One region of the Saccharospirillum sp. HFRX-2 genome, then DNA from elsewhere that is predicted to be linked to it. Evidence: predicted binding sites of a transcription regulator. Region 1 holds the regulator's gene; each other region holds the start of a gene.
What was found. Region 1 encodes LexA, which represses DNA repair genes until DNA is damaged. Its sites were predicted from a motif close to TACTGTNTANNTANACAGTA; they were not measured.
Positions count from the first base shown of each region.

Region 2: the regulator LexA is predicted to act here: its motif matches at 2,486-2,505, upstream of ABMA60_RS16835 (DNA topoisomerase III).
Region 3: the regulator LexA is predicted to act here: its motif matches at 2,058-2,077, upstream of dinB (DNA polymerase IV).
Region 4: the regulator LexA is predicted to act here: its motif matches at 2,204-2,223, upstream of uvrA (excinuclease ABC subunit UvrA).

Region 1 covers NZ_JBEBMU010000006.1:14,511-18,010, forward strand. The annotation lists gene ABMA60_RS12885 (alpha/beta hydrolase) at 1-729, opposite strand, end outside; gene lexA (transcriptional repressor LexA) at 804-1,412, shown strand; gene dnaQ (DNA polymerase III subunit epsilon) at 1,432-2,178, opposite strand; gene rnhA (ribonuclease HI) at 2,180-2,626, opposite strand; gene ABMA60_RS12905 (class I SAM-dependent methyltransferase) at 2,619-3,410, opposite strand.
Region 2 covers NZ_JBEBMU010000010.1:78,708-82,207, reverse strand. The annotation lists gene ABMA60_RS16840 (quinone oxidoreductase family protein) at 1-454, opposite strand, end outside; gene ABMA60_RS16835 (DNA topoisomerase III) at 538-2,469, opposite strand; gene ABMA60_RS16830 (glutamine--tRNA ligase/YqeY domain fusion protein) at 2,624-3,500, shown strand, end outside.
Region 3 covers NZ_JBEBMU010000007.1:83,829-87,328, reverse strand. The annotation lists gene lipA (lipoyl synthase) at 1-945, shown strand, start outside; gene ABMA60_RS14520 (helix-turn-helix domain-containing protein) at 956-1,690, opposite strand; gene dinB (DNA polymerase IV) at 2,123-3,238, shown strand; gene ABMA60_RS14510 (TetR/AcrR family transcriptional regulator) at 3,149-3,500, opposite strand, start outside.
Region 4 covers NZ_JBEBMU010000007.1:47,987-51,486, reverse strand. The annotation lists gene uvrA (excinuclease ABC subunit UvrA) at 1-2,155, opposite strand, end outside; gene ABMA60_RS14350 (MFS transporter) at 2,304-3,500, shown strand, end outside.

The DNA of each region.
Region 1 (3,500 bases):
ACCCGGCTCAAATACCCAACGCGTGACGTCCTGATGGGCATCCAGCGATGGACGAATAGCCTGGCCGCCAGTGGTCTTCCAACCACCAAACCAACCCCCTTTTTTCAGCAATTGACGAAACAGTTGCCGCACTTCCATTTCTTCGCCCGGCCCTTTCACCCAGGCGCTTTTAAGCAGACGAATGCGCTGAATCAGCTTGGCGCCGGGTAACCAATAAAGGCGACGTGGCGGTAACTGGTGGGAATTAACGAACAATAGCTCCGGCAGCGTCTCACCGTAGGCCAGAGTTCGGCTGATCAACTCACAACCCATGCCGCGAGCAACAACGGCTGGTTTGTGGCCACAGCGTTCTTCAATAAACGCGAACACGGACGGCAGATCATACTCAGCCATAATGTCCAGCGTATTGGTTTGCGGTCGTTGGTTGCGCGATGACAAACCATGGCCCCGCCAATCCAATAGCCAGACATCGTAACCCTGACGTACCAACTCACCAGCGGTACCGCCAACGCCATAATCCAACCATTGCCAGTGGTTGTAGAACGCATCGTGAACCAACAATAGCGGCAACGCCTTGGTCACTTTTTCCTGATGCAGACGCACCAGTGCAATCTCGACGGTTTTGTCGGTGCTGTTGTTGGGTTTCAGGGAATAGACATCTTCGTAGACGCCTTCTTTGAATTCCGCACTGGCCAAAGCCACCGGGAAAAGTTCACTGCTACTTTTCAAGCCTTTAGAGTCCTTTACAGTGAGCGTAGCCTGTATATAATCACAGCTACTGTATAAAAAAACAGGGCGACACTATGCTGAAACTGACCGCTCGTCAACAAGAGGTGCTGGATATCATTAAAGAGCACCTTGGCGCCACCGGCTACCCACCGACCCGGGCAGAAATCGCCCAACGGCTCGGTTTTAAATCTCCCAATGCGGCGGAAGAACACCTCAAGGCCCTGGCCCGTAAAGGGGCTATTGAGATGGTCTCCGGTGCCTCACGCGGTATCCGACTGCCGGAATCCGAAGCCGAAGCGGGCATTCCCGTCGTCGGCCGTGTTGCTGCCGGCTCCCCTATTCTGGCCCAGGAACAGATTGAGGAATTCGTCGAAATTCCCTCCGGTCTGTTCAACCCCAAAGCCGATTATTTGCTTCAGGTGCAGGGGCTCAGTATGAAAGACATCGGCATACTGGAAGACGATCTAATCGCGGTTCACAAGACCGATCAAGCCCGCAATGGCGATATCGTTGTTGCTCGAGTCGGTGAAGATGTCACCGTCAAACGCTATGAACGCGAAGGCGGCATTGTAACGCTCTATCCGGAAAATACCGACTTTGATCCGATCAAGATCGACCTGGAACAGGACGACTTTGCCATCGAAGGTCTCTACGTCGGCGTTATTCGCCGGACGTTGCACTAAGCACCGCCCGGCAAACGCATCACTCCGGTCGCGCCTCTGGCTCATTCGAGCTATTCCACAGGGGCGCGGTGCCGGATTTCTTCTCAATCATCGCCAGCATCTGTAGATGCGCTTCGCGCTCTGCGGCCGTCGGCTCAATAACGACCAAGCGCTCTCCAGCCGCCATCACCGCACTGGCATCAAAACTCACTTCTTCATTATTGGACTGGGGTTCTTCATCCAGAATCAGTGCCGTCTGGCCACCGGTCATCATCAAATAGACGTCAGCAAGAATCTCCGAGTCAAGCAAAGCGCCGTGCAGTGTACGGTGGCCGTTATCGATACCATAGCGTTTGCACAACGCATCCAGTGAAGCCTTGGCACCCGGATGTTTTTCACGCGCCAGCATCAGCGTATCGAGCACGGTGCAATGACTGTCCAACCGACCGAAACGGCTGTCACCTTCGGCGGCCAACCGATCAAATTCCATTTGCAGGAAGCCCATATCGAAGGAGGCGTTGTGGATGACTAGTTCAGCGCCCGCGACAAACTGCCAGAAGTCGTCAGCGATATCGCGAAACTTAGGCGCGTCCTTAACCTTCTCATTATCAATGCCGTGAACGGCGATCACTTCTTCGGGAATGTCGCGCTCCGGGTTGATGTAGTAGTGAAAGTGTCGGCCAGTATGTTTACGGCCGACCAGTTCGACACACCCAACTTCGACGATGCGATCGCCCTTGTTGGGGCTCAGACCGGTGGTTTCCGTATCCAGTACAATCTGTCGCATATCAACCTCGCTTAATAATGTCGTCGACGCCCTGATTAGCCAGCGCATCGGCACGTTCGTTCCCTTCATTACCGGCGTGGCCTTTTACCCAATGCCACTGCACCTCGTGCTTGCCGATCTGCTCATCCAAACGCTGCCACAGGTCTTTATTCTTCACCGGCTGCTTGCTGGCAGTTTTCCAGCCATTGCGTTTCCAGCCATGAATCCACTCGGTGATGCCTTTGCGCACATATTGGGAATCGGTGTACAGATCCACCTGACAACGCCGCTTCAAAGATTCCAAACCAGCGATGGCCGCCATCAGCTCCATACGATTGTTAGTGGTATCGCGTTCGCCACCATGCAGTGATTTTTCGTGTTTGCCCGAGCGCATCAACACGCCCCAACCACCCGGACCGGGATTACCACGGCAGGCGCCGTCGGTATAAAGGGTGACAGCGTCACTCATATTGATTCCTTATCGTCCGGCTCGTCAGGCCGGATTTCAGTACCGGCCGGGCGCGCCAGCGCGGCCGACCATTGATTCGTCCCGCCACCTGTTTGCAACCCACCAAAAGGTAGACTGCACCGGAGACCGGCAATAAACGTCGCTGCACGCGACTCAAAAAACCTAACCGCCCCAACCACTCCGGACGGCGGTAAGGCGGAATAAACAGATGTTTCTCCTGGCGCTCCATTTCGAAATTGAGCAGTTGCATCCAGTCAGCCACACGACCACTGCGAATAAAACGCGACCGCCACACCCCGGATTGAGCCCGACTGAGCATCGCCCGAGCCCCCCAGGCACTGAACGGATTAAAGCCGACGATCACCAACAACCCACCGGGACGCAACACCTGGGCTGCTTCACGCACCGCTTGATAAGGGTTTTCGCACTGATCGAGCGTATGATGCATCACCAGTGCATCAATGCTTTCCGGTTCGAAGGGTAAGGCTTCGGCGTCGGCCCGAACCACCGGGCAAGGTGCGCGGTTATCCAGTTGGCTGACAATGGTGCCACAGCCAAATAGACGTTGCTCGAAAAGTGGCTCGTGCAAACCGCTGTCGAGTTGCAACAGATGAGAACCGAAACGACCAGCCAGTCCCCGCGCAACCAGTTCTCGCTCGGTTTCGATCAGACGCTGACCCAAAGCAGAGCGATACCAATTTGAAAGCGCAACCTCCTGAGAGGCAACATGCGGAGGCCCGGCACGAAGCAGGTGTTTGAAGCGCTGACCAATCTGGTTATTCAAAACACCCTCGCAATAAATCGTTCAAGGAAGCGCCGATGAACATCAGGCACAAGACCGTCCACTTGCGACACCCCCATCACCAACATAGAA
Region 2 (3,500 bases), on a different contig from region 1:
CACCGCCGGCGGCGGCATAAACCAGAACCGGATCGCCGGCTTTGACCGGATAAGTGCGGTACAGCAGATAGTGTGCGGTGAGACCTTTAAGCATCATGGCCGCAGCGGTCTGGTCGGTAATGTTATCGGGCAGTTTGAGCAGTTTTTCTGCCGGTATCAGCCGCGCTTCGGTGTAGGCGCCGGGGCACATCGGGTAAGCCACCCGGTCACCTTCTTTTAAACCGGAGACCCCGCTGCCGACGGCTTCGACCACACCAGCGCCTTCCTGCCCAAGCACGGCGGGGAAGTTAGCCGTGGGGTAGAGACCGGTGCGGAAATAGACGTCGATGTAGTTGAGGCCGACGGCGGTCTGTTTGATGCGAACTTCGCCCGGACCGGGATCTCCGACTTGAATGTCTTCCCATTTAAAGACCTCGGGGCCGCCGTTTTGGTGAATGCGGATGGCGTGCGTCATGACCTCTCCTGAATCGATTCGATTGTTTTTCGGTGTTGGTTCGGTGAGTGATGGCGGCAGTTTACTCTGTTGCCGTGCTGGCATCATCCAGCCTTGCGGCGGCGGTTCGCAGCGGGTTTGCGACGCGATGTTTTCCGTTGCCCGCGTCGTGGTGGTTTGCCCAGGCCGGCGAGACCTGCCGGTTGCCAGGAACGCAGCGTGCCGGTCAGCTCCTGCAACTCGCTGACCAAGGGTTGCATGAGCGTTTCATAACGCGCCTGGCCGCTTGCGATGTCACCGAGAATGGATTCCCAGCGCGCGGTGCGATCCGGCAGCGTGAGGCTTTGCGGCAGCGCAGTGATCAGCGCTTTGCCAGCCTCGGTAGCGTGCAAGGCTTTGCCCTGGCGGTGCAAGAAACCGCGCTTGAACAGCACTTCCAGAATACTGGCGCGGGTGGCTTCGGTGCCCAGACCGTCGGTTTCTTTGAGTACCTTTTTCAGCTCCGTGTCGGCGACAAAACGGCTGATGCCGGTCATGGCCGCCAGTAAGGTGGCTTCGGTAAAAGGCTTGGGTGGTTGCGTTGCTTTTTCGCGGATCTCGGCGTTTGCACAGTGCACCTGGTCGCCTTCCTTCACAGAGGGCAAAACCGTCTCGGCTTCGTCTTGTTTGCTGGGAAAGAGCGCTTTCCAACCCGCAACCAGTGTTTGTTTGGCCTGGGCGCGAAACAGTCCACCGGCCAGCCGTGCTTCGATTTTTTGTTCGCGGCGTTGCCAGGCTGGCAGGAACTGCGCCAGATAAGCGCGGCTGACCAGATAATAAATTTTCGCCTCGTCTTCACTGAGCCGGGTCACAGTTTTTCCGGTGGGAATGATGGCGTGGTGTGCGCCGACCTTGGCGTCGTTCCAGGTACGGCTTTTCTGGCTGAGGTTCAGTTGCGGCCAGGCGGCGTCGAGGCGGTTGTCGTTCAACACCTTCAGGCTGGCACGAATGGCGCTGGTGACCTGGGCGGCCTCGGCATGATGTTCGCTGGGCAGATAACGACAGTCCGAGCGCGGGTAGGTAATGGCCTGGTGTTTTTCGTACAGACTCTGCGCCAGATCGAGCACTTTTTGCGCGCTGAAACCAAACACCTTGTTGGCTTCCATCTGCAAATTCGACAGGCTCGGCGGTAAGGGCGCGTGCTGATTGCTGGTGTTTGCGCTGGCCAGGGTGATGTCGCCATCCTGCCCCTGAACGGTTTTCACGACGTGCTCAGCCAGCGGTCGCGACAGGTTACGGCCATCATCATCCAGCCAGGCTTCGCAGGCCTCGCTCGGTTGCCATTGAGCAGCAAAACCTTCGCCGGCTTGGGTTGTTAGTTGCGACCAGACTTCGTAATAGGGTCGGCTGGTAAAGGCGTCGATGGCGCGATCGCGATCAACCACCAAACCCAGTACCGGCGTCTGCACCCGGCCGATGGAGAGCACGCCCTGATAACCCGCGTTACGGCCGCCAAGCGTGACTGCCCGGGTCAGGTTGATGCCATACAGCCAGTCGGCGCGTGCCCGTGCCAGAGCTGAGACGGATAAAGATTGGAAGTCGCGGTTGGGTTGCAGTTTATCCAATGCACGTTTCACCGCGCTTGGGTTCAAATCGTTGATCAGGCAACGCTGGGTGCTGTCGAGCTTGGCTTTGGGCACCTTTAAATAGTGCAGCACTTCATCGACTAAGAGCTGACCTTCTCGGTCCGGATCGCCGGCGTGAATCAGTTGATCCGCCTGTTTGACCAGTTTGCGCACCACCGCAAGCTGCTTGGCGGTCTGGCGTTTGGCCTGGTATTGCCACTGGTCGGGCAAAATGGGCAGGGTGTTGAATGACCATTGCTTGAACGCCGGGTCGTAAGCGTCGGGCTCTGCCTGCTCCAGCAAGTGGCCGATGCACCAGGTCACCACCGTATCGCCGACGGTGACGCAGCCGTCCTGGCGTTGCTGTTGACCGGGCAGGGCGGCGGCAATGGCGCGCCCGAGGCTGGGTTTTTCGGCGATAAATAAGCGCATGGCAATCAGTGTTGAGATATGGATGTATATACAGTATTGGCTCGTGCCGTCCAGCGCAAGGCGCGGCCCCTACTCAGCGCGGCCCAAACCGGTATAATCGCCGCTTTGGCAAACCCCATTCTCCTGCCGAGCGATTTCCGGAGTCCGCATTCTGATGAGTGACAAGCCGTCCAACTTTCTCGCCACCCTGATCGAAGACGACCTGAAAAGTGGTAAGCACGACAAGATCGTGACCCGCTTTCCGCCAGAGCCCAATGGCTATCTACACATTGGTCATGCCAAATCCATCTGCGTCAATTTCGGTCTGGCCGAGCAATTTGGCGGCGTCTGCAATTTGCGGTTTGACGACACCAATCCGGAAAAAGAAGAGCAGGAATACATCGACTCGATCAAAGCCGATATTAACTGGCTCGGTTTTGAGTGGGTGGGTAAAGAAAAATACACCTCCGATTATTTTGATCAGTTGTACGACTGGGCGGTCGAGCTGATTAAAAACGGCGACGCCTACGTCTGTGATCTCAGCGGCGAAGAAGCGCGCGAATACCGCGGCACTTTAACTGAGCCGGGTCGCAACAGTCCTTATCGTGAGCGCAGCGTCGAGGAAAACCTCGATCTGTTTGCGCGCATGAAAAACGGTGAGTTCGATGACGGAGCCAAATCATTGCGCGCCAAAATCGATATGGCGGCACCGAATATGAATCTGCGCGATCCGGTGTTGTATCGCATCCGTCGCAAGGAACATCACCAGACCGGCAACAAGTGGTGCATCTATCCGAGCTACGATTTTGCCCATGGTCAGTCCGATGCGCTGGAAGGCGTGACGCACTCAATCTGTACGCTGGAATTCGAAGATCACCGTCCGCTTTATGACTGGTTTATCGAAAAACTGCCGGTGCCGGCGGTACCGCATCAGTACGAATTTGCGCGGCTGAATGTGAACTACACCGTGACTTCCAAGCGCAAGTTGAAGCGTTTGGTAGATGAAGCTGTGGTCGATGGTTGGGACGACCCGCGTATGCCGACCATCAGTG
Region 3 (3,500 bases), on a different contig from region 1:
AAGTTCGTTAATCACAACGGCGTAACGGCCATCAAAAACGGCATCAAGACGCACAAAGAAGCGCGCCGTAATACGGAGCGCAAGCCGGAATGGTTACGGGTGCGCTTGTCGACCGGGCCGGAATACGAAGCGGTGAAGGGCATCGTTAAAGAATATCGGCTGAGCACCGTCTGTGAAGAAGCCATGTGTCCCAACATCGGCGAGTGCTGGAGCGCCGGTACCGCCACCATCATGTTGATGGGCGATGTCTGCACCCGGGCGTGCAAATTCTGCGCGGTCGACACTGGCAATTCCCATGGCTGGCTTGATCCGGAAGAGCCCGAGAACACCGCTCAGTCAGTTGCGCTGATGGGTCTGAATTACATCGTGCTGACCTCGGTTAACCGCGATGACATTGAGGACGGTGGTGCGGCTCACTATGCGGCGACCGTTAAGCGGGTTAAGGAAGTTAACCCGGAAACCGCGGTTGAAGCGCTGACACCGGATTTTCAAGGTAAGTTATCGGATGTCGAAGTGGTGGTGGATTCCGGCATCGAAGTCTTTGCCCAGAACGTTGAAACCGTGCGCCGCCTGACGCATCCGGTGCGCGACCCCCGTGCCAGCTACGAGCAAACCCTGGCCGTGCTGGAACACGCCAAACGCTACAAGCCGGAAGTGCTGACCAAAACCAGCCTGATGCTGGGTTTGGGTGAAACCGAAGACGAAATCATCGAAGCACTGGATGATCTGAAAGCCATCGGTGTGGATATCGTTACCTTCGGACAGTATCTGCAACCCTCACTGAACCACTTGCCGGTGGAGCGTTATGTCACGCCGGAAGAGTTTCAGAAATACCGTCAATGGGGATTGGAGCGCGGCTTCCTGGAAGTCGTCTCTGGCGCCTTTGTCCGTTCCAGCTATCGGGCCGAACAGGTATTGCAGAAAAACAACGTTGGTTTGGGTTGAACGCCTGAGTTCAAGTCGATCCTGCCAAGGCCCGGGACACCTCGTTGACCTGGGCCAAAGCCGCCTCATCCAAGCGCTCTAGCCAGGGCAATAACACCGCAAAATTATTATTTTGAATGTGCCGATAAAGGTATACCGGTGTTTCCGTTGATAGTTCCAGCGGGCTGGTACCGGTTGCCATCCAGAAGCGCATGATCAGATTGATGCTGTAGTGCGGGCACAGTTCGGGTGTTTCGTATTTACGATAAGCCGCCATCGACACGCCCATCAATCGGGCAACTTCTTCTTGCGAGGTACCCCTGGCAAGGCGGAAGTCACGCAACTTTTCCGCTATGGCTCGGTAATAAGGATCACGTAACAGCTGATGGCTGAGACTGCTGCGTAACTCCGCCAGGCTTGCGAAAGGATTGTCGGTTGCATCGTATTCGTGCAACAAGCCTTTCAGCACCGAATTCAACGCCTCCAGTGCCCAGTCCGGGGCGCGATTCACGAAATAGAGCACCGGAATCCAGGCGGGTTTGAATGGCAACTTCAACCATTGCTGATAGCGCGTGCCATAAAACAGCCAGTGTGTCGGTATTCCGGTTTCCAGTGACCACAGCAGGGCTGAGTGCAGTCGGGGGAAGTCTTGTCCGGCTTCGTATTTGCGGTACTGACTGAGCGATACCTGTATCCGTTCGCTTAGGTCACGCTGACCCAACCCCAGATAACTGCGTACCGTGCGCAAATTCTGACCGATTTGCACAGCCAGTCCCTCTTCCAGGACATTGTAGTCAGGTGGGCCTCCAACCGGCATCTGGAAAACTTCAGTGGCTGACGCTTGAGCTACAAACATGGCGTTTTTTGTCGTTATTTTGGCTACCTTTGTGACTGTACCATCACCCTGAGCCATTGCAGAATATCATTGAGCGCTGAAGGGAGTCTGGCGCCTTCACAGGGAAGTGATATCCATAGATAGAGCAGGGATCCGGCCGGGAAGGCCAACACTTTCGACTGTTGCTCCGAGTCTCTTCTGCTATACCCCTCCAGTAACTTCTTCGACCCCCTTTCTCGTCCGTATTCACTGCGGACGGGGCTTTATGCGTGGTTTTGACCGTCCGCTGTCGCTGGAATGCTGTGATTATATACAGTATATTGTGCCGGCGGGTAAAGCGGCAGTGAGGCGACGGTTTTGGCGTTGCGGAAGATTATCCACATCGATTGCGATTGTTATTATGCGGCGCTGGAAATGCGTGATTTTCCCGAGTTGCGCGGCCAGCCTGTGGCCGTGGGCGGGCAGGGACCCAGAGGCGTGCTGTCGACCTGCAACTATGAAGCCCGGGCCTTTGGTGTTCGCTCGGCAATGCCGACGGCGCGGGCACGGTCTTTGTGTCCCGGGTTAATCATCCAACCATCGCGTTTCGACGTTTACCGCTCTGTTTCCCACCAGATGCGCGCCATTTTCATGCGCTATACCGACCAGATCGAACCCTTGTCGCTCGACGAAGCTTTTCTGGATGTATCGGAGAGCTCGGCCTTTGCTGGCAGTGCGACTCGTCTGGCCGAACACCTGCGTGCTGAAATCAAGCGCGAACTGGGCATTACCGTCTCCGCGGGTGTCGCCCCTAACAAGTATCTGGCTAAGATCGCTTCGGACTGGAACAAGCCCGACGGTCTCTGTGTTATCACCCCGGATAGGGTCGCTGAGTTTGTACAGGCGCTGCCGGTTGAGCGATTGTTTGGGGTTGGACAGAAAACCGCTGAACGCATGCATCAGTTGGGGTTTCGAACCTGTGGTGATCTGCAACAGGCTTCGTTGATGACGCTGGTGGATCGCTTTGGTCGTTTCGGGCCGCGCCTCTATCAGCTGGCGCGTGGTGAGGATGAGCGGCCGGTGCGTACCGAACGTTATGCCAAGTCGCTCAGTGTCGAACACACCTATCCAACCGATTTACCCGATGAAGCAAGCTGCCAGCAACAGCTGGTGGTCTTGTTTGACGAATTGCAGGGACGCCTGGCCAAGCGGTCGCAGCGCGGCGGCATCGGCCGGGTGTTCCTGAAAATGCGCTTCCGGTCGTTCCAGAAAACCACGGTGGAGCGCGCTATGCCGGTCACCGTGGCGTCTTTCCGGACGCTGCTGAGCGAAGCCTGGCAGCGTCGGGATGAGCCGGTCCGTCTGCTGGGTTTGGGCGTGCGTTTTACCGACCAGGCATTGAACCAGCAATTAGCCTTGTTCGAAGGTTTGACCAGTGGTGGTGTAGATGCGGTCCATCAGTCGTCCATTGAGCTCAGGGAGCCGCTCGCCGAGCAATGAACGCAGTCGCTGATAAGCCGCTGTCTGAGACACGTAGGGGTAGTACTCAGCCTGGGTTATAAACAGCTTGAAGTCGTCCGGGCGTTGCAACCAGAAGTCACTGTAAGCCGTATCATAGCTGGCCGGGTTGCTGAGTTGTCGCAACAGGTCGGGCGCTATGGCTTCCCACAGTCCAGCCACAATTTCCTGCTTATTGCGGAAGTAATAATAAATAGAGGGCGCCGCGCAACCGGTTTCCGCAGCGATTTTGCGCAGCGATAGT
Region 4 (3,500 bases), on a different contig from region 1:
CCTGAGTGCCGGCAAACAATTCACGAATGGCGGTGAAGGTGCCGGTGTAGGTCGCCGGGTTGGAACGTGGCGTGCGGCCGATGGGGCTTTGGTCGATATCGACCACCTTGTCGAAATGTTCCAGACCTTTAATGTCTTTATAAGGCGCGGGAGATAGGGTGGTGTTTTTGTTCAGTTTGGCGGCGGCCAGTGGGTAAAGTGTCTGATTAATCAGTGTCGATTTGCCGGAACCGGACACGCCGGTAATGCAGGTGAGCAAGCCAACCGGCAGATTCAGTGTAACGTCTTGCAGGTTATTGCCGCGTGCACCAGTGATGGTGAGCTGGCGTTTGGCATCGGCCGGCGTCAGTTTGGCCGGAACAGCAATCGCTTCCTGACCGTTAAGGTATTTACCGGTCAGGGATTTCGGATTGGCCATGATTTCAGCGGGCGTACCGGCGGCAACAATTTCACCACCATGGACACCAGCACCGGGGCCGATATCGAGCACGTAATCAGCAGCGCGGATGGCGTCTTCGTCGTGTTCGACCACCAAGACAGTGTTGCCCAGGTCGCGCAGATTAGTCAGCGTTTGCAGCAGTCGATCGTTGTCGCGCTGGTGCAGGCCGATCGAGGGTTCATCGAGAATGTACATCACCCCGACTAGGCCGGCGCCGATCTGGCTGGCCAGTCGAATGCGCTGAGTCTCACCGCCAGACAGCGTATCGGCGCTGCGATCGAGGGTTAAATAGTCGAGCCCGACGTTGACCAGAAAGCTCAGCCGCTGGCCGATTTCGCGCAGAATTTTATCAGCGATCTGCGCTCTGGAACCGGTCAGGCTCAGCGTCTCGAAATAGCTCAGCGCATCGCCGATGGCCATGTGCGTCACTTCCGGCAGGTTGATGCCGTTAACGAACACATGACGCGCGCTTTCTTTCAGGCGTGAACCGTGACAGCCGGGGCAGTCCTGTTCGGTGAGGAATTTAGACAGCTCTTCGCGCACCATCTGGCTATCGGTTTCACGATAGCGCCGTTCCATATTGGGCATCACACCTTCGAAGGTGTGTTGGCGACTGTAGACTGCGCCGCGGCTGTTTACGTAGGAAAATTCGATCTCGGTATTGCCACTGCCTTCAAGCACGATCTTCTGGAATTTTTTCGGCAGCTTGTTAAAAGCCACGTCGATGTCGACGCCGTAATGCTCACCCAAGGCCTGTATCTGGCTGAAGTAATAAACCGCGCGTCGGTCCCAACCGGAGATGGCGCCTTCGGCCAGTTTCAGGCTCGGGTCGCGCACGACTTTACCGCCGTCGAAATAGTGTTTCATGCCCAGGCCGTCGCACTGTTCACAGGCACCGGCCGGATTGTTGAAGGAGAACATGCGCGGTTCGAGTTCGGCAATAGAGTAGCCACAAACCGGACAGGCGAAGCGGTCGGAGAACAGCAGGTCGTCGCCGTCGCCGTCCATCCAGACCACCTTGGCGGTACCGCCGGATAAAGTCAGGCAGGTTTCGAAGGATTCGGCTAAACGCAGTTTCAGGTCGTCACGCACTTTAAAGCGATCGACCACCGCTTCGATGCTGTGCTTACGTTTTTTATCCAGCGCCGGTACTTCATCCAGATCCATCACTGTGCCGTCGACGCGCACGCGCACAAAACCCTGGCTGCGCAGTTCGTTGAAGACGTGCAGGTGTTCGCCTTTGCGGTCGTCGATCAGCGGCGCCAGCATCATCAGCTTGGAACCTTCCGGCTGCGCCAGCACCTGATCGACCATCTGGCTGATGGTCTGAGCGGCCAGCGGCTCGTCGTGATGCGGACAGCGTGGTTCGCCGACGCGCGCGTAAAGCAGACGCAAATAATCGTAGATTTCGGTGGTGGTACCGACTGTCGAACGCGGGTTGTGACTGGTGGTTTTCTGCTCGATGGAGATCGCCGGAGACAAGCCTTCGATGTGATCGACATCGGGCTTTTCCATCATCGACAGAAACTGACGGGCGTAGGTCGACAAGGATTCGACATAGCGCCGCTGGCCCTCGGCATAAAGCGTATCAAAGGCCAGTGAGGACTTGCCGGAACCGGAAAGACCGGTCAGCACGACCAGTTGATCACGCGGGATTTCCACGTCGATATTTTTCAGGTTATGGGTACGAGCCCCCTGGACGATAATTTTGTCCATCTGTTCCTCTTGGCGTTACAGCTGCGGTCAGACACAAAAGCGAAAGTGTACTGTATGTATGTACAGAACCCAAGCGGCGCCACCGGTTCGATCTTTTCTGATAAGATGCGCGCCTTCGCACTCGGTTGGATACGTAGACTGACCCGTCATGGCTTTCAATTCCCTGGAAAAACGCGCGCTCTTCGGACTGGGAACACTCTATGCCGCTCGTATGTTGGGGCTGTTTATGGTGCTGCCTGTGCTGACGCTCTACGGTCAGCATTTGCTCGGTGCCAGCACTCAGACTCTGGGCCTGGCGCTGGGCATTTATGGTGTCACTCAGGCGCTGTTACAAATTCCTTTAGGCATGTTGTCGGATCGTTTCGGTCGCAAGCCGGTTATTCTGGCCGGACTGCTGGTGTTCTTCGCCGGTTCAGTGCTGGCGGCGCTGGCGGATGATGTACTCTGGTTGATTGTCGGGCGTGCCTTGCAGGGCAGTGGTGCCATTGCCAGTGTGGTGCTGGCCTTGCTGGCTGACTACACCCGCGACGGCGAACGCACCAAGGCGATGGCCATTGTCGGGGCGGTTATTGGCGGTTCCTTTGTCTTGGCGGTCATGGTTGGCCCCTGGCTGGCGGGCGGTTTTGGTCTGGCCGGGCCGTTTTGGGCGACCGCTGCGTTGGCGTTGCTGAGCATGTTGATCCTGCTGTGGTTGCCGCAACCACCGGCGCCAACGGTGCATCGCGAACGCCAGTGGCGTGGCAGTCAGTTGGGGGCGGTGCTGCGCGATCGGCAGTTGACGCCGCTCAGTCTGGGCATCTTTTGTCTGCACCTGACCATGACCGCCTTGTTTGTCGGTCTGCCGGTGATGCTGACGCGTCAGGGTGTTGCCGATGCGCATCTGGGCTGGATTTATGCGCCGGTGATGGTGCTGTCTTTTGTTGCCATGGCACCGCTGATCATGATTGCCGAACGCCGCCGTTTGCATGTCCCGGTGCTGCTCTTCGCGGCGGCACTGGTGCTGGTAGCGACACTGCTGCTGGGTGTAAACCGCTGGCTGGTGTTGAGCATCGGCCTGACCTGGTTGTTCTTTGTCGGTTTTAATCTGATTGAAGCCAGCTTGCCTTCTCTGCTCAGTCGTCGCGCGCCGGCGGATGCGCGCGGCACGGCTATGGGTTTGTTTTCCACCGGCCAGTTTCTGGGCGCGGCCTGTGGTGGCGCGCTGGGTGGTTGGGCCTTCAGTCGCTTTGATCAGATCGGCATAGCGGTGCTGGGTGTGACGCTGATGGCGCTGTGGATGCTGGTGTTGTGGTGGGCTGAGCGCAACTCGATTGAAGGCGGCTCAAACACCGCGGCTGGGAGTGAA